Regions from separate parts of the Mesorhizobium sp. CNPSo 4689 genome, predicted to be linked through region 2. Evidence: riboswitches for the same ligand, from Rfam matches in the RefSeq annotation. Region 2 holds a riboswitch; each other region holds the start of a gene.
The links. A riboswitch is a leader RNA that binds a small molecule or an ion and turns the genes downstream of it on or off. The one in region 2 is predicted to bind cobalamin.
Positions count from the first base shown of each region.

Region 1: another riboswitch for cobalamin. It lies ahead of AC04SI_RS20960 (ABC transporter ATP-binding protein); the one in region 2 lies ahead of AC04SI_RS00680 (aromatic ring-hydroxylating oxygenase subunit alpha).
Region 3: another riboswitch for cobalamin. It lies ahead of metE (5-methyltetrahydropteroyltriglutamate--homocysteine S-methyltransferase); the one in region 2 lies ahead of AC04SI_RS00680 (aromatic ring-hydroxylating oxygenase subunit alpha).

Region 1 is NZ_JBWLUZ010000017.1:89,860-97,658, reverse strand. It holds gene AC04SI_RS20975 (efflux RND transporter permease subunit) at 1-106, opposite strand, end outside; gene AC04SI_RS20970 (FAD-dependent monooxygenase) at 181-1,752, opposite strand; gene AC04SI_RS20965 (efflux RND transporter periplasmic adaptor subunit) at 1,749-2,882, opposite strand; cobalamin riboswitch at 3,263-3,471, shown strand; gene AC04SI_RS20960 (ABC transporter ATP-binding protein) at 3,660-4,442, shown strand; gene AC04SI_RS20955 (ABC transporter substrate-binding protein) at 4,474-5,415, shown strand; gene AC04SI_RS20950 (FecCD family ABC transporter permease) at 5,445-6,422, shown strand; gene AC04SI_RS20945 (MarR family winged helix-turn-helix transcriptional regulator) at 6,532-7,011, shown strand; gene AC04SI_RS20940 (HlyD family secretion protein) at 7,008-7,799, shown strand, end outside.
Region 2 is NZ_JBWLUZ010000001.1:138,556-146,354, reverse strand. It holds gene AC04SI_RS00700 (DegQ family serine endoprotease) at 35-1,576, shown strand; gene AC04SI_RS00695 (sulfite oxidase-like oxidoreductase) at 1,710-2,321, shown strand; gene AC04SI_RS00690 (ferredoxin reductase) at 2,318-3,064, shown strand; gene AC04SI_RS00685 (FAD-binding oxidoreductase) at 3,076-4,176, opposite strand; gene AC04SI_RS00680 (aromatic ring-hydroxylating oxygenase subunit alpha) at 4,196-5,443, opposite strand; cobalamin riboswitch at 5,558-5,759, opposite strand; gene AC04SI_RS00675 (DUF680 domain-containing protein) at 6,275-6,481, shown strand; gene AC04SI_RS00670 (DUF680 domain-containing protein) at 6,559-6,798, shown strand; gene AC04SI_RS00665 (ABC transporter ATP-binding protein) at 6,878-7,799, opposite strand, start outside.
Region 3 is NZ_JBWLUZ010000023.1:35,870-43,668, reverse strand. It holds gene AC04SI_RS23780 (hypothetical protein) at 24-863, shown strand; partial or broken gene AC04SI_RS23775 (hypothetical protein) at 1,054-1,227, shown strand; gene AC04SI_RS23770 (hypothetical protein) at 1,458-1,721, shown strand; gene AC04SI_RS23765 (cold-shock protein) at 1,858-2,070, shown strand; gene AC04SI_RS23760 (hypothetical protein) at 2,473-2,604, shown strand; gene AC04SI_RS23755 (Ros/MucR family transcriptional regulator) at 2,872-3,336, opposite strand; partial or broken gene metE (5-methyltetrahydropteroyltriglutamate--homocysteine S-methyltransferase) at 3,926-6,244, opposite strand; cobalamin riboswitch at 6,364-6,563, opposite strand.

The sequences.
Region 1 (7,799 bases), on a different contig from region 2:
CCAGCGAGGTGTAGGCCCAAAGCCCGGCAAGTGCTGCCACCACCATCAGATAAAGCACGAAGCTGCGGTGCCGGATGGCCCAGTCGGAGAGGTTGAAAGAGGTCATGGCTCTACTCCCTCAGCCGCAGCGCCTCCGCGCCACGAGCTGTCAAAAAACGATTGGTTGACGAAATGCCGGCCTCAGGCGGCCGACAGCATTCTCAGGTTTTTCGACCGGCTAGCGGCCACTTGCCGCGGTTTGATCGCCAGGGCGGCGACATAGCGTTCGAAGGCCTGCGGGTCCTGCGTGCCGGCGGCCAGCGCGACGTGGCCGTCGGGTCTGACGAGATAGGCGCCGTCGCACTGGAGACCCGCGACCTTCGCCCTGTCCGACCAGGCAAAGACGTGGACGGGAATACCGGTCGCGGCGAGCATCGCCTGGAACGCGGCATTCGCCTCGCCATAGACATGCACCTGCCAGTCGAGCAAATGCAGCGACTCGAAGTTGTCGCCGCTGGCCGTGGCGACATAGGGCAGGCGGTCGCCGCCGTGGATCGCGCCGGCCTTGCCACTGCTGATCGCGCTGGCACGATACTGGATCCGGGTCTGCGAGATCATGCCGAAAAAGGCACGCGATCCGGCAGCCGTCCCAAGAACCACGCGCAGGATCTTCGGCATCAGATAGCGGCGGAACAGGCCGACCAGCCGCGAGCGGCTGGTGGCGACACGGAACACCTTGTCCGTGCTATCGATCAGCAGCCTGGCAAAGGCGATGCGCTCCGGCTCGTAGCTGTCCAGCAGGCGCTTGTCGGCGCGGCCTTGCAGCACCGCCGCCAGCTTCCAGGCGAGGTTGACCGCATCGCCCATGCCGGTATTCATGCCCTGGCCGCCGGCTGGGCTGTGGATGTGGCCGGCGTCGCCGGCAAGGAACACGCGGCCGATGCGGAAGCGCTCGGCGACCCGGTGATGCACGCGATAGGTCGAGAACCAGTTCACCTTGTCCACCGCAATGCCGGTGTCGCGCTCGACATCGGCGCGGATCGCCTCGAAGGTGATCGTCTCGTTCGCTTCGTGCGCCTTCGGCACGACGCCGATCAGCCGCAGCGAGCCGGATTGCCTGACCGGCATGACGATGGCGAAGCCATAGGCGCTGACCGTGGTGTCCATGCCGTTAGGGGTCACCGCGCCGCTGCCATCGACGTCGGCGACGTAGAAGGACTGCTCATAGGTGCCGCCGGGAAAGCCGATGGCCAGCCCATGGCGCACGGCGCTCCGGGCGCCATCGCAGCCGACGAGATAGGCGGCACCGACGGTCTCGGTCGCGCCTTGCTTGTTCAAGGTGGCGACAACCGTGCCGCCCGTGTCCTCGAAGGCGACCAGTTCGGTGTTGCGCTCGACCCTGACACCGGCACGCTCGAGATGCGTGATCAGGATGCGTTCGTGAATGTCCTGCGGCAGCGCGAACGCAAAGGAGTATGGACTGACGCCCTGGCCGAAGTCGCTGAGCGGAAGCCTGGCGGCGACGCCGGCCGGCGTGCGCACGGTGAGCTGCTCGACCCTGACGCCGGCGGCGAGTATGTCGTCGACGATGCCGATCTGGCGGTGGAATTCCAGCGTGCGGGCCTGAACGGCCAACGCGCGCGAGGTTTCGCCCGGGCCTGCATCCTTGTCGAAAATACGCACCTGGACGCCGAGGCGGGTGAGCCACAGCGCAAGCGTCAGTCCGGTTGGCCCGGCGCCGGCAATCAGCACTTGAGTCTGCGAGGCACTCATCTGGTTACTCCTTCGGTGAGGCGAACCTTTTCGTGTTCGCGAAGCCGGTTGACGCCGGCGGTGACGACAATGTCGCCCTCGGCAAGGCCGTCGCTGACGACGACGCGGTCAGTCTCGTAGCGGGCAATGGCGACCGGCTTGAGTTCCACAGTCGAGGACGCGGCCACCACCCAGACGGCGGGCTTGCCGTCCTTGTCGAACAGCGCGCTTCCCGGCAGGACCACGACGGGGGCGCTCATCGTGTTGACGCGGCCGGCGACGCTGCTGCCGAAGCGCATTTCGTCGGGGGTGTCGCGCAGCGAGACCTTGACCTGGAAGGTGCGGGTCGCGACGTCGGCCACCGGTGCGACCTCGCGGATGGCGCCGATTGTCGCGATCGCCGGATTGCTCAGCAGCGAGACCTTGATTTCAAGGGGACGCCTTGCATTTCCGCCGGTCGAGAAGGCTGCCTCGGCGATGGAGAAGACGGCGTCGCGGGCCGCTGGATCGGCGACCCGCGCCACCATCTGCCCGGCGTTGACGACTTGGCCCGCTTCGGCGCCGGTCGCGGTCACCATGCCATCGAAATCGGCATGCAACTCGGTATAGGCGAGCTGGTCCCTGGCCATCTCGAAGCCGATCCTTGCCGATTCAAGCTTGGCCTCGGCCGATCGCAGGCTCTTCAGCGTTGCATCGTGATTGGCCCTTGTTGCAAAGCCCTTGGCGAGAAGTGCCCCGATGCGGGCCTCGGCGGCACTGGCTTCGACCAGAACGGCCTCGGCGGCGGCGACGTCGGCCTTGGCGCTGGCGAGGCGGTTGCGATAGTCCTGGTCTTCGATGCGGGCGAGGACATCGCCCTTCTTCACCATCTGGCCGACCTCTGCTGAGCGCTGCACGAGCTTGCCGGACAGCCGGAAGCCAAGATCGCTTTCGCGCTGCGGCCGGATCTCGCCGATGGCGATGCGCTCGTCGGCCTGCGGGGCAGGCTTCACCGCCATGGCCCGGACAAGCTTGGCTTCGGGCACGTGCGGTTCGACCGCCGCGGCCTCGCCCTTTGCGCCATACCAGACGACTGCGGCGGCGCAGGCAAGTGCTGCCAAGGATGCGGCGACGAGACGATGCTTTCCGCGCCTGTTGTGCAAGAGTGTCATGTTGTCTCCTTACCCGATGTTGCGGCCTGCGCCGGGCAAGGGCGCGTTAGCCGAAGATCCCATTGGCCGGAGAAGAACCGGGGCGATCATTAAGTTTGATCCCAGGGACCGGCGCCCGTCTTGACCAGCACGATCCTATTCGCCTTTTCGGGCCCTGAAATCCCGATCGGGTTCTGAAAGTTTTCCGATGTTTTGGCGCCAGCCCCCCAAGACGCCGGGCCTGTCGATATGCCTGGACATCGAGGGAAAGAGGAAACGTCGGCCGCTGGTGTTGACAGCATATGGCAGCGCTTGTTACGTAATGTTATTACATATGCAGCCTACCGAAGGCGAACCGATGCCTGCAATCAAAAAACCATTGCGGCGCGATCAGGGGAAACCTACGGTAGAAAAATGATGGTCCCCGAGCCGAAAGGCGAGGGGTGAAAAGGGAACACGGTGAGACCCGCTTTCGGGTCGAGGCCGTGGCTGCCCCCGCAACTGTAAGCGGCGAGCAACATCCGCAAATGCCACTGGCCGGCAAGGCTGGGAAGGCAGGATGAAGCCGAGACCCGCGAGCCAGGAGACCTGCCATCAGCACGAGTTGACCGGACGGGGTGTGCCGGGAGGAGACGTAGCCATCGGTCTGTCGTCCGATCGGCCCAGCTTCCTTCCGTCGCCAGTTTTGGAAAGTGACGGAAATTTGGAAGCCTCCATCCATCGCATCATCGTGTGCCCGCTTTGCCGCGATTCAACCGGGCTGGCTCGCATCCCCGCTTCGAGGCCGGGGCTGAGCCGATGATGCTGCTCGAAGCCCGCGACGTGAGCGCGACGGCGAATGGCCGCCGCCTGGTGAATGGGGTAAGCCTGTCGGTTGCGTCAGGCGATCGCCTGGCCATCATCGGTCCCAACGGCGCCGGCAAGACCACGCTTTTGCGCATGCTGTGCGGCGCGCTGCAGCCAAGCACCGGCGAGATGCGTCTGTCGGGGCGCCGTCTCGACCGGATCACGCCGGCCGAGCGGGCGCTCAACATGGCGGCCGTCGGCCAGACCGACCAGCCAGATCCGCGGCTCGCCTTGATCGACTATGTCGAGCTTGGCCGCGTCCCGCATGCCGGCATGAGGCGCCTGCGCGAAGATCGCGACATCGTCGTCGACGCGCTGCGCCGGACGGGGCTGCTGCCGCTGCTCGGCCGCAGCATCGGCTCGCTCTCCGGCGGCGAGCGTCAGCGCGCGCAACTGGCTAGAGCCTTCGCCCAGGAGCCAAAGATACTGTTCCTCGACGAGCCGACCAACCATCTGGATCCGCGCGCCCGCGGCGAGCTGCTCGAACTGGTCGCCGGCTTCGGCATGTGCGTGGTCGCGGTGCTGCACGATCTCGCGCTGGTGGCGCCCTTCGCCACCCGGGTCGCGGTGATGAACGACGCCCGGCTGCATGCGCTGGCGCCGCCGCGCGAGGCGCTGACCCAGCAGCTCATCCGCGACGTGTTCGGCATAGATGTCTTCCGCCTGCGCCATCCGACCGAAGACCGCGAACTCACCGTCTTCGACGTTCCCAACCGCGCCGCCTCGCCATCCTGAACGGACATTTCCTCAACCAAGGAGCCACCTCGTGAAACGCCTCGCCCTCTCTCTTGCCTTTTCGCTCGTCGCTTCGGTGGCCTTTGCCTTCCCGGTCACCGTCGACAGCTGCGGCAAGAAGCTCTCCTTCGATGGGCCGCCGAAGCGCGCCGTCATCCATGATCTCAACATGGCCGAGATGGCCTTCGCGCTGAAGCTGCAGCCATCGATCGTCGGCCTGACCGGCATCACCGGCTGGTACAAGGTCGGTCCCGAATTCAAGCAAGGCTCGATCCCCGAACTGGCGCCAAAGTATCCGACGCTGGAGAACCTCGTTGCCGTCGAGCCCGATTTCTTTTTCGCCGGCTGGTACTACGGCATGAAGCCGGGCGGCGAGGTGACGCCCGACACGCTCGCCCCGCACGGCATCAAGACGCTGGTGCTGACCGAAAGCTGCGTCCATCTCGACAAGGACCGTCCCGCCGCCTCGATGGACCTGCTCTACGGCGACGTCGAAAAGCTGGGCAAGATCTTCGGTAAGGAGGCTGAGGCCGACAAGCTTGTTTCGGGCTGGAAGGCGCAACTGGCAGCGATCATCGCCAAGGTCGGCAGCACCAAGGGCACGCGGGTGTTCCTCTACGATTCCGGCGAGGACAAGCCGTTCACCGCCGGCAAGTTCGCCGTACCGAACGCCATGATCACCGCTGCCGGCGGCGACAACGTCATGGCCGACATGGAGATGAGCTGGGGCACGACGGATTGGGAGACGGTGGCGGCGCGCAATCCGCAATTCCTCATCCTGCTCGATTACCAGGATGGCGGCGGCTACAAGAAATTGCTCGACTTCCTGAAGGCGCATCCGGCGATGAAGGAGACCGACGCGGTCAAGAACGAGCGCTTTGTAGCACTGCGCTATGCCGAACTGACACCAGGACCCGCCAACATCGAGGCGATCGGCAAGATCGCCAAAGCGATGCATCCGGAAGCATTTTGAGCTTGCGGCCGAAGTCCTTTCCTTTCGTGATGATAGCGGGCGCGGCAGCGCTCGCTTTGCTGTCGATCGCCTATGGCTCGACGGTGATCGCGCTGCCCGATGTCATCGGCGCCCTGGCGCATGCAGTCGGTCTCGACGCGCACGCCGTGTCCGGTCCGGTCGGCAAGATCGTCGTCGACCTCCGGCTGCCGCGCACACTGCTGGCGATCGCGATCGGCGCCGGGCTGGGTGTCGTCGGCGTATTGCTGCAGACAGTGACCCGCAACGATCTCGCCGATCCATTCCTGTTCGGTCTCTCCTCTGGCGCTGCCGCCGGCGCCGTCTCCGTCATCACCGTCTTCGGCGACAGTTTCGGCATCTGGACCCTGCCGGTCGCCGCCTTCACCGGCGGCATGCTGGCAGCCGCCGTGGTGCTGTTGCTGGTGTCGCGGGTCAAGGGACAGGGGCCTGAGCGGCTGATCCTTGCCGGGCTTGCTGTCTCCTTCATGTTCACCGCGCTCACCAACTATCTCGTTTTCGCGGGCGACCAGCGCGCCGCCCATTCGGTGCTGTTCTGGACGATGGGTGGGCTCGGTCTGGCGCGCTGGGACAATATCGGGCTGGCAGCACTTGGCGCCGGCATCATCCTTGCCTACGGGCTGTGGAACCACCGCCGGTTCGACGCCTTCCTCGCCGGTGAAAACGCCGCCGAAAGCCTCGGCGTGCCGGTGGCGCGCATGCGCCGCACGACCTTTTTCGTCGCCGCCCTGTCTACCGCGATCCTGGTCTCGGTCGCCGGCGTCATCGGCTTCGTCGGCCTGATGATCCCACATCTCTGCCGTCCATTGGCGGGACCGTTGCATCTGCGCCTGATCGCAAGCTCGGCGCTCTTCGGCGCGGTGCTGCTTTTGGCCAGCGATCTTCTCGCCCGCACGCTGCTGCCGCCGCAGGAACTGCCTATCGGCATCATCACCAGCTCGCTCGGCGCCTTCTTCGTCGTCACCATGCTGATCCGCAACCGCCTGTGACGGGATACCGGGCCACAAGCGATGGTCTCCGCTCTCGATCACGGCGTCGTGACCGTATTGCATGGCTGACCACGTTGAATCGTAAGCACGCTTATTATATATGCCGCTCATGGTTTCCGACGGCATCGACAGATTGGGATTTTTGATCCACGACGTGCAGCGCCTGATGCGCAAGCGCTTCGAGGCGCGCGCCAGCGGCTTCGGCCTGTCCTCGGCGCAATGGCGGCTTCTGGTCCGCGTCGCCAAGGAAGAGGGTGTCGCGCAGGCACGGCTCGCCGAGCTTCTCGAAATCGAGCCGATCAGCGTCTCGCGCCTGGTCGACCGGATGGAGGAGGGCGGCTGGATCGAGCGCCGTTCCGACGCGACCGACCGCCGCGTGCGCATGATCTTCCCGACCACCAAGGCAAGCGAGGCCTATAACCACGTCAAGAGCCTGGCCGGTGAGGTCTACGAGGAATCGCTGGTCGGCGTTTCGCCGGAAGATCGCCGCGTCCTGGTCAGGGCGCTGGACACCATCGTGCAGAATCTTGCGGACGGCGAGGCGTCGTCCCTGGAAAAAGTCAGGAATACGGAAGGCGCAGCAGCATGAACGCGGCAGCCAAGATAGACGAAAAGATCACCGAACTGGAAATGGAGGCGCCGGCGCAGCCGGCGACGGCGCCCGTGGCAGTCGCGCCTCCGGTGCAGCCGGCGCCGGTCGCGCCGCAGAAGAAGCGACGCCTCGGCCGCCCCCTGTTGATGATCGCGCTGCCCGCGGCGCTGATTGCCGGCGGCAGCTATGTCTGGGTGACCGGCGGCCGTTACCAGGAAACCGAGAACGCCAATCTGGAGCAGGCCAAAGTGTCGATCGCCTCGGATACTGCGGGCCGCATCGTGACGGTCGACATAGCCGACAACCAGCTCGTCAAGCAGGGCGACGTGCTGTTCGCCATCGATCCCGAGCCCTACCGGATCGCGCTCGCCCAGGCTGACGCGGCGGTGGCCGGCGCGCGCCTCAACGTCGAGCAGTTGCGCGCCGCCTACAGTCAGTCGATGGCGCAGGAGAAGTCCGACACCAGCGAGGTCGATTTCGCGCAGTCGCAATATGACCGCGCCGCCGATCTCGCCCAGAAGGGCATCAACGCCAAGTCGTCTCTCGATCAGGCCAAGAACGATCTCGACAAGGCCAAGCAGCAGCTGGCGGTCGCCGAACAGGGCATCATCAGCGCCAAGGCAGCACTTGGCGGCAATCCCGACATCGAGACCGACAAGCATCCGACCGTGATGGCCGCACTCGCCGCGCGCGACAAGGCCGCCTATGACCTGGCGCAGACCACCGTCAGGGCACCCGCCGATGGTGTCATCAGCCAGGCCTCGTCGTTCAAAGTCGGCCAATAT
Region 2 (7,799 bases):
GGCGCCGGATCAACTCTCGCCCGGACAGACGACCATGTCAGATATCCTTCGCAGACATCGCGTCGCGGCCTTGCTGGGCGCTGCGCTGATCCTATCCCCCTTCGTGGTGTCCTTCGCAGAGAGTGCGAACAATATGGGCGCAAGCAGCACCGTTCCGACAACCCAGACCCCCGTCGCCGGCATAAAGGCGCCGAACGGCTCGTTTGCTCCGATCGTGGCGGCCGACAAGCCGGCGGTGGTGACGGTCACCACCGTCATGAAAGCGCAGCCGGAAACGATGAGCGAAGACTCCCCCTTCGACGGCGGTTCGCCCTTCGACGACTATTTCCGTCAGTTTTTCGGCGACCAGGCAACACCCATGCCCAAGACCCCGCCGCAGCAACAGTCGCAGCGTGCGGAGGCACTTGGGTCCGGCTTCATCGTCGGCTCGGATGGCACCATCGTCACCAACAATCACGTCATCGATGGCGCCACCTCGATCAAGGTGACGCTCGATGACGGCACCGAGCTTCCCGCCAAGCTGGTCGGCCGCGATGCCAAGAACGATCTCGCCGTGCTCAAGGTCAAGGCCGACAAGTCCCTGCCGACCGTCAAATGGGGCGATTCCGACAAGCTAATGCCGGGCGACCAGGTGCTGGCTTTCGGCAACCCGTTCGGCATCGGCACCACGGTCACCGCAGGCATCGTTTCGGCGCGCGGCCGCGACCTGCACAGCGGTCCGTTCGACGACTTCATCCAGATCGACGCGCCGATCAACCACGGCAATTCCGGCGGCCCGCTGGTGGATGTCGCGGGCAATGTCGTCGGCATCAACGCGGCGATCTATTCGCCCAATGGCGGCAGCGTCGGGGTCGGCTTCGCCATCCCGTCTGACCAGGCCGAGAAGGTGGTCGCCAAGCTGATGAAGGGCGGCGACATCCAGTATGGCTATCTCGGCGTCCAGATCCAGGAGGTGACGCCGGACGTCGCCAGCGCCATGGGCCTTGACCATCCCGGCGGCGCACTGGTTTCCGAGGTCACCGACGGATCGCCGGCCGCGAAGGCGGGCATCAAGACCGGCGACGTCATCACCGGCTTCGCCGGCCGGGAGATAAAGGATCCGAAAGACCTGTCGCGTGCCGTCGCCGACGTAGCACCGGGCGCCAGGGAAATGCTCAATGTCTGGCGCGACGGCAAGACCATGCAGATTTCCGCCGATGTCGGACGCAACAGCGATGACGTGCAGACCGCATCGGCCGAAGGCAATGGCGGCAAGTCCACGGAGCAGGCCTTGCGCGTGCCGTCTCTCGGCCTCGGCCTCACCGACCTCACGCCGGATGTTCGCGAGCAGCTGAACCTGACCGACGACCAGCGCGGCGCCTTGGTCGAGCGCGTCAATCCGGACAAGGCGGCCTCGGCCGCCGGCATCCAGCCGGGCGATGTCATCGTCGGTGTCGACCAGACCCCGGTGAAGAACGCCAGGCAGGCAAACCAGGCGATCGCGCAGGCCGGCAAGTCCGGCAGGAAATCTGTGCTGTTGCTCGTCGATCGCGGCGACGCGCAGATCTTCGTCGCGGTGCCCTTCGCCGCCGGCTGAGGGACGAGTTCGACAGGCTTGCCGCATCGGCGGTGAGCCCGTCGGGCTGCCCAAGATTCCTGTTGCCCGTCGGGATATCTTCGCGAACACTGGCTGCGGTCGATTTCGAACGCAGCGCAAACGGATTGTCCCAATGGTTACCCGCGGCTTCTCTTCCGGGCGAAGGCCCCCGACGGATACGGACGCCCGCATCCCGCCCGGACAGTATCTCGAGCAAGGTTTTCCCGTGCTGTCGGCCGGACCGACGCCGCGCTTGCGCACCGAGGACTGGTCGTTCACGCTCAAGCACGGACCGCGGCCGATCAAGAAGTGGAGCTGGGCCGAGTTCAATGCGCTGCCGCTGACCCGGATGACGCGCGACATCCATTGCGTGACCGCGTGGACCAAGTTCGACACGGCATGGCAAGGCGTGCTGATCGACGACATCCTCGCGGATGCCGGCATTGGGTCGCCGACCTCCTTCACACTGGCGCATTCGTTCGACGGCTACGCCACCAATGTGCCGGTGAAGGACCTTGTCGCCGGCAAGGCGATGGTGGCGCTGCTTTATGAGGGCAAGCCGATCACGCCGGACCATGGCGGGCCGGCGCGGCTCCTGGTGCCGCATCTCTATTTCTGGAAGTCGGCCAAATGGCTGAACGGGCTGCAGTTCACCGAACGCGACGAGCCGGGCTTTTGGGAATTGCGCGGCTATCACATCTATGGCGACCCGTGGCGCGAGCAGCGCTACTCCGGCGACCCATGAGCGAGGCAGCGGCGGCGCAATCGCCCTGGCAGACGGCGAAGATCATTCGCATCGAAAAGCGCACGCCGCGCGTCACCAGTTTTGTCTTCAAGCTGTCGCGGCCTTTCGTCCATCAGGCCGGACAGCATGTCGATGTCCGGCTGACGGCGCCGGATGGCTACCAGGCGCGCCGTTCCTATTCCATCGCCTCGGCGCCCGAGAGTGGCGGGACTATCGAGCTGGCGATCGAGCGGCTCGACGATGGCGAGGTCTCGCCCTTCTTCCACGAGGTGGCCGTGGTCGGTGACGAGATCGAGTTGCGTGGTCCGCTCGGCGGCCATTTCGTCTGGTCCGACAGCGATGGCGAGCCGCTGCTTTTGGTCGGAGGCGGCTCCGGCGTGGTGCCGCTGATGGCGATGGTGCGCCACCGAGTGGCGCGGAAATCTTCGGTGCCGGTCGCGCTGGTGTTTTCGGCGCGGGTCTGGGATGAGGTGATTTTTCGCGACGAGCTGATCGGCCTCGACAACCGTCGCGACGGGTTCGACCTTGTGCTGACGCTGACGCGCGAGGCCGCACGGCGCCCCGAGGACTATTCGCGGCGGATAGACGTCCAGATGATGATGCAATCCATGGCGCGGCTGCCCGAGCCGCCGAGGCTTGCTTTCGTCTGCGGCTCGAACGCCTTCGTGTCAGCCGCCGCCCAGGCCTTGATCGATGCCGAAGTCCCGCCCGGCCTCATCCGTACCGAGCGCTACGGCGTTTGAACCGCTACGCTTCAGGCCTCGATTTCGAGCGCCGACAGCGGCTTCGAGCAGCAGGCCAGGATAAAGCCGTCGTCGATCTCGTGATCGAGAATGCCGCCATTGTGGCTCATCTCGACGTCGCCCGAGACCTTCTTGACCTTGCAGGTTCCGCACAGGCCGAATTCGCAGGCCGCGGGGATCCTGACGCCCGAGGCGCGCGCCGTCTGCAGCACGGTCTGCCCTGCAACGCATTCGGCGTCGACATCCGAAAGCGCGAAGCGGATCGGGGTCACGGCTTCGACAGGCACTCCGGTGCCGCCGTCCGCCGGGACGGCAAACGGCGCCGGTAGTTCCTCGACCGCGGGAGCGGCGAAGCTTTCCTGGTGGTATCTGGCCATGTCGAAGCCCGAGGCTTCAAGCATGCCGCGCACCGCGCGCATGAACGGATCCGGGCCGCAGCAGAAGATCTCTCGCTCACGAAAGTCGGGCGCCAGCAGTGGCAAGCGGATGGCATCGATACGGCCCATATGGCCGAACCAGCCTTCACGGCTCGACCGTTCCTCGATCATGAAGCCGAGCGACAGGCCGGGCATGCGGCTGCCCAGCAATTCGAGTTCCTTGCGGAAGATGATCTCTTCCGGCCGCCGGGCGCAGTTGACGAAGCCGACATCGGTCCATGGCGCGCAGTCGTTCAGCCAGCGCAGCATCGACATCATCGGCGTGACGCCGGAGCCGGCCGAGATGAACAGGTATTTCGCCGCCGGATGGCTGTGCAGCGAAAAGTCGCCCACCGGTCCATAGGCCTTGACGTGGGTGCCTGGCTTCAGATGATCGAACATCCAGCGCGTGCCGAGGCTGCCGGCCTGCGCCTTCACCGTCACCGCGATCGAAAACGGCCGCGACGGCGACGACGACAGCGTGTAGGTGCGCATCAGCGGGCCGCCGGCGGTTGGCAGTTCCAGCGTCACGAACTGGCCCGGCTTGTAGCGGAACCAGGTCTGGTTGTCGGAGCGGAAGGTGAAGGTCTTGACGTCGGGCGCCTCGTCGGCGACGCCGATCACCTCCAACACCTGCAGCCTGTCGTTCCAGGGCGCCATCTCGTCGAGGTGGCGGTAAAGCCCGAGGTCGGTCATCGCGTTCATCCCCCACCCCTCAGGCGACGCTGCGCAGCGCCGGCCGGCCGCCTTCGGCAAGGCGCGGGCCGATGAAGGCCGCGTACCATTCGACGAACTGGATGACGCCGCCCTCATGCAGTTCCGAATAGGGGCCGGGCTCATAAGCCGGCGACAGGATGCCGAAGGCATTTTCCTCGACAATGCGGCGGTCCTGATCGTTGGTTTCGGTCCAGACATGCGTGAGTTCTTCGAGGTTGTAGTCGACGCCTTCGACCGCATCCTTGTGGACCAGCCACTTCGTCGTCACCGCGGTCTCCGTGGCGCTGATCGGCAGCACGCGGAAGGTCACCGCGTGGTCGATGAGAATGTGGTTCCATGTCGTCGGGTAGTGATAGTGCATCAAGGTGCCGATCCGGTCGGCCGAGACTGTGTCGGACAGGTTCTTCGTCACTGCCCGCTTGCCGTTCATCGTATAGCTGACGGCATCGCGCAGCAGCGGCGCGCGGGTGGCGCGATATTGTCCGGCCGGGTCGATGCGGAACTTGCTAGGGAGGCCCGCCGCCTCGCATTTCGCCCAGTGCGCCAGCATTTCGGGGTCGCTGTCGGCGCCCTGCACACCGGTCACCGTCGGCGCTTCCGGGAAGGTCTTGCAGAGTTCGGGGTGGTTGCCGGCGCAGTGATAGCACTCGCGGTTGTTTTCCCAGACGAGCTTCCAGTTGCCCTTTTCGACGATGGTCGATTCGAAGGCGACCTTCGCCTCGCGCAGTCGGTGCGGCAGCAGATAGGGCTCGATCATGGCGCGCATCGGCGCGAAGTCGGCGGGCTCTTTTGCCAGGCAGATGAAGATGTAGCCGCCGACGCTTTCGCAAGCGACCGGCTTCAGGCTGAACTGGCTCTTGTCGAAACCATCGGCCATCTGCCGGGCGAACAGGAGCCGGCCGTCGAGTTCGTAGGTCCACTGGTGATAGGGGCAGACGAGCTTGGCAGCGGTGCCTTTCTCGGTGTTGCAGACGCGGCTGCCGCGATGGCGACAGGAATTGTGGAAGGCGTTGATCTTGCCTTGCTGGTCGCGCACCAGCACGACCGGATAGTCGCCGATCTGGGCGGTGATGAAGCTGCCGGGCTTCGGCAGTTCGCAGTCATGGCCTATGAACAGCCAGTCGCGATACCAGATCAGTTCCATGTCGAGCTTGAAGAAATCGGCGTCGGTGTAAAAGGGCTGTTCCAGCGAGTAGCCCTGCTTGCGGCTGTGCAGCAGCCTCAGCATGTCGTTGCGCGCATCCATGTCCTGTCCTCGTGTTCAAGGACTGAACTGGTGGTGATGGAGGAAAGATTAGCGGCAACCCGGCGCCAGGCCGGACATGCACCATCCACCTCTTGACCGCCCACCGCGATCAGTCGAGTCTAGAAATCTCGGGCTGGTTTCCGGGCTCTGGAGTGTCCTTGCGGACGGTCGCGACACCTTCCCAGGCTTGTGGCCCAGTGGTCTCCCGTTGCGACTTGAACTCCACCACCGTTGCGGGGGCAGCGCCGGGTTTTGACCGGCTTCCCAATTCTCCGCTTCGTCGTCACCAAGCGGCACCTGAGATGCCATGATCTAATCACGACGGCCGGTTCGGTGGCGGCATGAAAGCGACATCGTATCCATGCGGGCGCGACACGGAATGTGAATACCGCAGCCCATCTCCTAGGGAAGGCCGATCTCCCGCTTTTGCCGCACTTGGCGCCCGTCACGAATCGCCAGCCGATCGGGAGTTAGCCGGCGTCGAAAGGGTTAATAGTATCAAAAAGTGACTATTAGAGGATTCTGAAATCGAACCGAACGGTTCGTTTCTGTTGACGGTGCGTGCAGGACGGTGTGAACGCTGGCACTCCGACACTGTTGGTGATGCATAGGTGGCTTTTTGATAACCAATTGATAAAGTTGATAAAAAGCTTGGTGGTAGTAGGCTCTGGTACAATTTCAAGATGCAGAGTCATGGTCCAAGCGAAACAACTTCGTGATTGGAAACCGCCACCTGGCTTTCCCACATCGGGGCTGTCCGAACGACGCGATTTTCTTCCCAAGACACGCCGCTAGACGGACGAAAAAACTGAAAATACTGGAGTATAAAAAATGAAAAAGATTGTTCTCACTGCCGCCGCCCTTCTGGCCATTTCCGGCAGCGCCTTCGCTGGTAGCGACAATTATGGTTCCAACGGTGCGAACCAGCCTGCCGCCGCAGTCGACAGCTCGCATACCGCTTCGATCCAGAAGCCGGCCCATGCCGACAACCAGCCCGTCGTTCAGGGCAGCGACCGCAACCTTTTCGGCAACAACTAAACAGTCGATCCCAAGACGAGACGCAGAGCGGCGGTCAAGTCCGCCGCTCCGGGATCTGAAATCCAGGAGTGCCCAAAATGAAGAAGATTGTCCTTACCGCCGCCGCGCTTCTGATCGCCGCTGGCAGCGCCTATGCCAATAACGACAGTGTTGGTTCGAGTGCCGTCAACAAGCAGACGACCGCCAACATCGACACCACGCAGACCTCGTCGGTGCGCAACACCGAGTCGCCGGTCTACAAGCTGCTGAATTCGTCGGGCGACGTGCAAAAGTCAGCGCCCCAGGGCAGCGACCGCAACCTCTTCGGCAATCGCTAACCGCCGAAGTTGCTAGCAAACAAGAGCGGCGGGCCTGGCCCGCCGCTCTTGTTTTTATGCGATGCCGAATGGCCTGACGTTAGGCCGCCTTCACTTCCGGCGCGTGGAGCGAGAAGGAGTGGCCGTCCGCGTCGAAGATATGCAGGTCGCCGGCGTCCGCGCTCAGCCGCAGTGTCGCCCCGCGCTTGACCTCGACATTGCCCGGCATCTTGGTCACCAGCGGCAGGTCGGCGCGGCCGATATCGACATAGACGAGCTGGACCTCGCCGAGTTGCTCGACATAGTCCACCGTTCCCTCGAACAGATAGTCCGCGCCGGTAGCAATCACCAGATCCTCAGGCCGCACGCCGAAGCTGACCGCAGCACCCTTCGCCGACGCCGGCGTGGCGATCGGCACCGTTGCCTTGCGGCCACCGACATGGCTGACGACGGTCGGGGTGCCGGTCTTGTCGACCGTCGCCGGCAGGATGTTCATCGCCGGTGAGCCGATGAACTGGGCGACGAACAGATTGCCCGGTCGCTTGTAGAGCTCCATCGGCGTGCCGACCTGCTCGATATGGCCTTCCTTGAGTACGACAATGCGGTCCGCCAACGTCATCGCCTCGACCTGGTCGTGGGTGACGTAGATCATCGTCGTATTCGGCATCGATTCCTTCAGCTTGGCGATCTCGATGCGGGTGGCGACGCGCAGTGCCGCATCGAGGTTCGACAGCGGTTCGTCGAACAGGAACACTTTCGGATTGCGCACGATGGCGCGGCCGATAGCGACGCGCTGGCGCTGGCCGCCCGACATCGCCTTGGGCAGACGGTCGAGATATTTGGTCAGCTGCAGGATCTCGGCCGCCTGCCGCACGCGCTTGTCGATCTCAGCCTTGCTTTCCTTGCCGATCTTCATCGAGAAGGCCATGTTGTCGTAGACCGTCATGTGCGGGTAGAGCGCATAGGACTGGAACACCATGGCGATGCCGCGCTTCGACGGCGGCACGTCGTTCACCACCTCA
Region 3 (7,799 bases), on a different contig from region 2:
TTTGTGAACGTAGGAGGCTAAACATGGATCCGAGCCACTTCAGCCGCCCGGCAAACAGGATGGACGTACAAACAGCCTGCGGTCGCGCACACGATGCGTTTGGTGGTTGCGGCCGCGCCGCCATGTTTTCAATTCTCGCACGGCCTGCGTTTCTGCAAACGCCGCTTCGTGACGCAACGCAAAGGTTTCGTAGCATGGGTACTCGAAATTTCATCGCAGCAGCCTCCCTCGCCCTAATGGTGAGCGTCTCGTCACCCTCCGAGGCCCGCACCCCCTTCACCAACGACACCGCTTCGCGCACCCAGGCTTTGGCCCTGCTGGAAACGCTCAACGCCGACCTGCTCAGCCATCCCAGCGCCACGCTCACGCTGGAACGATGGTGTGGTGACCACGGGCTGGCGCCGGAAGCGAAGATCGTCGCCCATCGCGTGAAGGGCGACGCTAAACTGCTGCCGGAAAATGCCCGCCAGGCGTTGGGCATCAGCGCTGACGAACCCGTGCAGTACCGCCGTGTGCAGCTCGCCTGTGGCGAGCGGGTGCTCTCCGAGGCCGATAACTGGTACGTCCCGTCGCGCCTCACACCCCAGATGAACCAGGTGCTCGACACCACCGACCAGCCCTTCGGCAAGGTGGTCCAGCCGCTGCACTTCCGCCGCCAGACCATTAGCGCCGAACTGCTGTGGTCGCCGCTGCCCAAGGGGTGGGAGATGGACGCGCCGCTGCCGGCGGAGGAAAAGGGGGCGCTGGCCATTCCCCATGAGGTGCTTCGGCACCGGGCCATCCTCTATAGCGGGACGAACCAGCCCTTCAGCCTGGTGGTGGAGACCTACACAGCCGAGGTCCTGGCCTTCGGCCGCCGCTGAAAGATCGCGAATTTTCGCTCGCTAGCTGGTGTGCCACTTATCCGAACCAGGAGCAGTAAGACACAGGGTATGGGGCATAAGAAGTGTGCGCGATGGAAATATCCGGGGCGTAAGGTGCCGGAACCATGTTCGGCGGCGATGATAACGATCAAATCTATGCTGGCGGGGGCAGTGATCGGCCTTCGGCGGCGCGGGCCATGACTACGTCGAGGGAGCCGAGGGCAACGACGATGTCTTCGGCGACAACGGCCGCCGCATGCCGCGCCTCATCGGTGAGGACAATGACACTCTCCACGGCGGTCCGGCAACGATGTCCTCCACGTGGGTGACGGCAGGGACCTGCTGTTGGCGACGAGGACAATGACAGTTTCGTGTTCCAGTCCGCCCAATAAACGAAGTCCCGACGACCTGAGGGCATTGCCGACGGACATGACCGGTGTTCAGGATTTCGATCCGAAGCAGGACACTTTCGATGCGGTGGGCGTCGGCAACGACGGTTTTAACGCGGACTTCGTCAACAACGGCAGCAAACAGCCTGCTCCCCGGTGAGCAGCTTCTACACGGTGCGGCCTCGGCGCGAAAGGCCAGCACGCCGTGGTGATCACCGACCAATCTTTCACCTCTGCCTCTGCCGCAGCGAGTACCATCTTCGGCGAGACCGCCGGCGACATCATCGTATATTACGACAGCACCACCAAACTCACGGCTTTGGCCTATGTCACCCAAGAGAACCACGCGCAGGACTTCATCTACCTGAACTTGCCCATGCCGGCGTGGGCGGCCTGCGCCTGGCGACGGAAGATCCATAGGGAACAACACCCCGCCGCTGGTGGGGCATTCTCCTTTTCCGCCGGTTAATGGGATGCGCCAACCACGGGCCGATTCAAGCCGGACCCAGCAATTTTTCGCTTTTGCCTTGGTCTAACACCGAAGTATAAAGTCGGACTGGCTTAATGGCCTGTCAATGTTGCAATTGTTACAAAGGAATACGCATATGGCGACTGGAACAGTGAAGTGGTTCAACAGCACCAAGGGGTTTGGATTTATCCAGCCCGACAATGGCGGTCAGGATGTTTTCGTCCACATTTCCGCGGTCGAACGCGCGGGCCTTTCGACCCTCACTGACGGCCAGAAGATCAACTATGAGATCGAACAAGACCGCCGCACCGGCAAGTCCTCCGCTGGCAGCCTCAGCAAAGCTGGCTGAATCTTCTGCAGCGGCCGGCAGGAGCCTGTCGGACGCGCCACGCCCCAGATCCGAGCGAGAACACGGGCTCGACCGCAGACCGGGGCAGCAGATTGTTGCCAGCCGCCGCGAATCTCTTGTGAGCCAAGGATGTTTGCGAGTGAAGGCGAGGCTGGTCGCAGGGCTAAACGAAACCGCGAACTATGTGTTGCCGATCCCTCTCAAAGCCAGCCCTCGGAGGAGATGCGGAAGTGTGACCGCGACCGCGCCGCACGTCCTCACCCGACATTGAGGGAGCGCCCTTTTCGCTCGCTGTCGAGAAGGGTGAGGTCCAGACAAAGGATCTACCGATATCGGTGTTCCTCGCAGTGCCCGACTGGGCGCCGGCCCCGCGGCATCTCCGTCGCGGAAGGATGCCGACTGATGGGGATCTCGCGCTCGACTTACCACAACCGCCCGGAGAAGGCGGCCGACGACACCGCGATCTGCGACGAGTTCGAGTTCTACGGTTATCGCCGCGTCGGCGCTGCGCTCCGCAGCAAAGCTTCGTCGTGAACCACAAGAAGATCCGGCGCCTCATGCGCGAACATGATCTGCAGCCCAAGATCAGGCGGCGCTTCGTGGCATCTGCCGGCAACAGTGATTGCCGGAGGTCATCCAATAGTTCGCCCGAGACACCCACCAAGTCGCCCGGTCCAGCCGCAAACGGTCAACCCAAGGCCGACGCCGCGCAAACAGCGCGGCTGGTTCACGCCTTTTATATTTTGCGCAGATCATGCCGATGGCAGCTGCGCCCTCCAGAACGAATCTGGACAAATGAAATCAAGCTGCGACCTTCTTGCGGGTCCGCTTCGCCGGCGACGGCGTTTCCGGCTCTTTCGGTTTACGGCCAAGCCCCATCGTCTTGGCCAATGCCGAGCGCGCGGCTGCGTAATTTGGCGCGACCATGGGATAATCAGCCGGCAGACCCCATTTGGCGCGATATTCATCCGGCGTCAGCCCATAGTGGGTCGACAGATGGCGCTTTAGCGATTTGAATTTCTTCCCGTCCTCAAGGGAGACGATGTAGTCCGGCGTCACCGACTTCTTGATCGGGACAGCAGGCTTCAGCGCCTGCGGCTCTTCTGCGGAGACACTTCCGGCCGAGCCTTTCAGTGCCGCGTGCACTTGGCTGATCAAGGCAGGGAGATCTCCCACCGGGACCGGATTGTTGGAGACATAGGCTGAGACCACATCGGCGGTGAGTTCGATGAGATTGTCGATATTTTTGTCGGCTTCTTCTGTCATGAAACTCTCCGGGCGGCTTGAAACATAGTCGGCGAAGCGTCGCTTCATAGTGGTGGTTGCAGCTGAAAGCAACAAATGTCTCGACACGATTATTGCGACGGCTCGTCCACATCGAGGTCCAGAGCCGTGTCCCGCCGTCATGAACGTTGGTCCGCTCGGTGTTGGCTGCCTCCGCAACTGGGATCGGAGGGTGCTTTGATTTCCCATCCCCTCCGGACGACTTATGCAAAACGAAAGGGCCGGAAATGGTTCGCGAAGGTGCGGCGCCACAATGAAGCTGCGGCTTCTCATCAGAATCCGAATTGTCGCGCCACAGAAGGTTTGATAGGCGGCATCGACCTTGCTGGTCTGCATGAACCTTTCGGCCTCGGTGTTGTGGGATGTCGCGACGTCCCATCGGACCAACCAGGCTGTTGGTGCGAAGAAATCACGATACCGCACAGCCGCATTTTCAGGTTCGCAGTCGGAGTGATGGCCAGAGAGCTTAGCGACGGCCTCCGCCGCTCGATTGCAGGCCAGGATCGTCAGCCTGGCGCAGATCGGCCGCTGCCCACATGGTTTCCGGGTCACAGTGGTCGCGTGCCTCGGCCTGCACTTTCTCCCGAAGCGCCCGTGCTGCAGCGACCATGTTTATGAGGGCAGGGCGGACCTCCTCCCATTTGCGTGTTTTGAGGCCGCAGTCCGGGTTTACCCAAAGTTGCCCGTCTAAGAGTCGCTCGCGCGCAAGCATGAGGAGGGCCGAAATCTCGGCGACTTCCGGAACACGCGGTGAGTGGATGTCATAGACTCCGGGACCGATTTCGTTCGGATATTTGGAGCTCGTGAAGGCGTCCAGCAGTTCCATTGCCGAGCGCGATGTCTCAATCGAAATTACATCCGCGTCCAGCTCAGCGATCGCGTCGATGATCGCGTTGAACTCCGAATAGCACATGTGAGTGTGGATCTGGGTCGCGTCCTCTACACCCGTCGAGGCCAGCCGGAAGCATTCGACCGCCCAGTCGAGATAGACTTTCCAGTCGCGCTTGCGCAGCGGCAAGCCTTCGCGAAACGCCGCCTCGTCAATCTGGATTATTCTTGCGCCGCAGCTTTCGAGATCAGTCACCTCGTCACGAATGGCGAGCGCGATCTGCCGGCAGACCTCGGAGCGGGGAATGTCGTCGCGGACAAAAGACCAGTTAAGAATGGTCACAGGGCCTGTGAGCATTCCCTTGACTGGCTTTTGCGTAAGCGACTGGGCGAATTGCCACCAGCGCACCGTCATCGGATTGGGGCGCGATACGTCGCCGAAGATGATCGGGGGGCGCACGTAGCGGGAGCCATAGCTTTGCACCCAGCCATGCTGGGTAAAGGCGAAGCCGGACAGTTGCTCGCCGAAATGCTGTACCATGTCGTTTCGTTCGAACTCGCCGTGCACCAGCACGTCCAGCCCGATCTCCTCCTGCCAGCGAATGGCAATCTTGGTCTCGTTCTGCAGGAAGCTGTCGTAGTCGAGATAGCTGAGCTCGCCCTTCCTGTGGGCGGAACGGGCCTTGCGCACCCGAGGCGTCTGCGGGAATGATCCTATGGTCGTCGTTGGAAACGGAGGCAGGCTTAGCGTGCGGGCCTGGACCGTGGAACGCACGAGGAAAGGGTTTTTTCGTTGCTTCATGCTGTCGTCAATGCCGGCGATCCGACCTTCAACAAGCGGATCATGAACCTTTGCGGACGCTGCGCGAGCAGCCGCAGCCTCGGCAGAAGCTGTCAACTCGTCTGCCACTACATCCCTGCCTTCGGACAGCGCCCTCGCCAGCACTACCAGTTCGTCGGTCTTCTGCGCCGCGAAGGCGAGCCACGACCTGATCGTGGCATCAAGTGCCGTCTCCATGCGAAGGTCCATGGGCACATGCAGCATCGAGCACGAAGGTGCAATTTCGACGCGGTCCAAGGGCCAGCCGGCGACAATCGGCTTGATTCGATCGAGAATGGAGGGCAGGTTCGCGCGCCAGACGTTGCGGCCATCGATCAAGCCAAGCGACAGCACCAGATCCTTAGGCGCGAGCCGACCCACCGTCTCCAACTGCTCGGGAGCGCGTGATAGATCGAGATGCAGGCCGGCCACGGGCAGCGAAATCGCCGTCTCGAGATTGTCCCCCAGCGCCCCGAAATAGGTAGCCAGCATGATCTTCAGCTCGGGAGTGGCCTTCGACAGCTGCCCGAGGGCGAATTCAAACGCAGCTCGTTCGTTCGGGTTTAGATCCAGCACAAGGGCTGGCTCATCGATCTGCACCCAATCGGCTCCCGACAGTTTCAACCTCCGCAGGAGCTGCTCGTAGACGGGCAGAAGCCGCGGCAGCAAGGCGATGGGATTGAAACCGTCGGCAGGTGACTTCGCCAGTTTGAGGAAGGTGACAGGTCCGAGGATGACTGGGCGTGTGTGAATGCCGAGGGCTTTAGCCTCGAGGAAGTAATCGACCGGTTTCGTCGACGAGAGGGCGAACGTCTGATCATCGTCGAGTTCCGGCACGATGTAGTGATAGTTTGTGTCGAACCATTTGGTCATTTCCATCGCGATCAGGGCAGGGCCAGCCCCACGCTCGTGACCAGAGTGCCCGCAGCTCCCCGTGTGACCTTGGTCTCCGCGCGCCATGGCGAAGTAGATGTCGAGCGGGAGCTCGCCGCCACTCCAGGCGTATCGGGGCGGCACGGCGCCGACCATAGTTGCAGTGTCGAGAACATGGTCGTAGAGCGAGAAGTCGTTCGAGGGAATTTTCGACACCCCGCGATCGCGCTGCTCTTCCCAGTTGGCGGCACGCAGCGCTTTCGCCGTCGTGAGAAGGTCGGCAGCGGAAGACTTTCCGGCCCAGTAGCTTTCAAGCGCGAATTTCAGTTCCCGCCGGCGACCGAACCGCGGCACACCGAGCGTTGCCACAGGAATTTGCTGAGAGACAGTCATGCCATACCCCGATGGTTGGGGCGTGGGGGACAAGAAGGCGCCTCGTAGACCGGCACGAACGCCGGGCTGCTGCGGCCACCGAGACACCCCGCCCGTGGACATAGTTCGTCGTGGCAGGTCTCCTGGCTCGCGGGGTCATAGCTTCTCCCCGTCTTCCCGAGGCTGTTCGCCTCAGTGACATGAGTGGGGTTGGCTCGCCGCTAACAGTTGCGGGGGCAGCGCCGGCCTCGCACCGGCTTCCCTCTTAGCTCCATGCGGCAGTGCCGTACGGAGAACCACGGCATGCAGACAACCACAGCAGGAACCGTGTGTCAATGTCGCATAAAGAAATGTTTATGTCATTATGTGAAATGTTGGTGTTTTCGCAAAAGGCCGCAACAAGAGCGAGTAACTGCGAACCCGCGGATCGACTGGTAAATCAGACCACACATCGAACCGCCCGATGCCCAGTAGACATGGAGAACTCCGGCCGGCTTGCTCTTCGAGCCTACCGCGGCCTGCCAAATCGGCGGCGTCGATCCGATCCCTACATGCGGGCGATCATCAATGGCTATCCTCAGCGCCGAATCGAGGGGCCCACATCCCTGACTTCCTGAAATCCAAAGGCCAAGACGCAAGACGTATCGGCAACGTGCCTATGTCTCTTCTCAGGTCAGACAGTTTCTGCCCGCATTTGGAATATCCGGCTCTGCACACATTACACTCATACACACGGGATCGGCTGCGGGGGTCCAACCTCGAAGCGTGCGAGCGCCAAAAAGGCAAAGCTTGCTCACGCCAAAACCAAGAGATGCCGTTTCGCTCTCGAGGGCTTGCCTAGAAATCTTTGACACAGACCCCACCATTTCTGGTGCGCCTGTCGTATTTCCGTTGAGTGTTGCACGGTAGAGTGACTGCGTTTCGCCGCGTGCTCGGCAGAACCGCAGACGGAACGCGATAGGCCGGAGGAAATAAGACGGCGTAGATCGTCACGCTTTCAATCGAGAGATTCTCAGGGAGGGGATCGTCATCATCTATCCGGCTGTCGGGAGGCTTGGCCGGCTCAGAGGACGAGGCAACATGCGGTCAATAGATGAAGGGCGAGGTCGACGCCAGGCAGCAGCACTGGACGTCTCCCCAAAATGGCGGGCCGGTCGTGCAATCGAGCCGCCGTCGCGAGATTTTCGCGGCCGTGGAGGCTTCGCTGTCTGCTGTCCGCCGGGTGAAGCGCGCAGCAGATGAGGCAGAATAGGGCTGCCCATGGCCGAAGCGGGTGCGACGATGGATAGGGCGGTCGATGCCTCTGCAGGACAATATCAGGGCGTCGAGGAGCGCTTTTCGAGGCGCTATGCCTCCTGACGCCCCCCCGACAGCTGGCTGGGCCAGTTCCGAGTTGCTGCATGTCACCCATCATGCAGACCTGAAGTGTGTAGAAAACAAAGATGTCGAAGCGGCAGTGAAGGCACTACGGTGATCCCCTCGGGCGGCGCGGAGATGCGACGCCGCTTCCGGGATTCGGAGGACTGCGCTTTGTCGGGACGAGATTGAAACA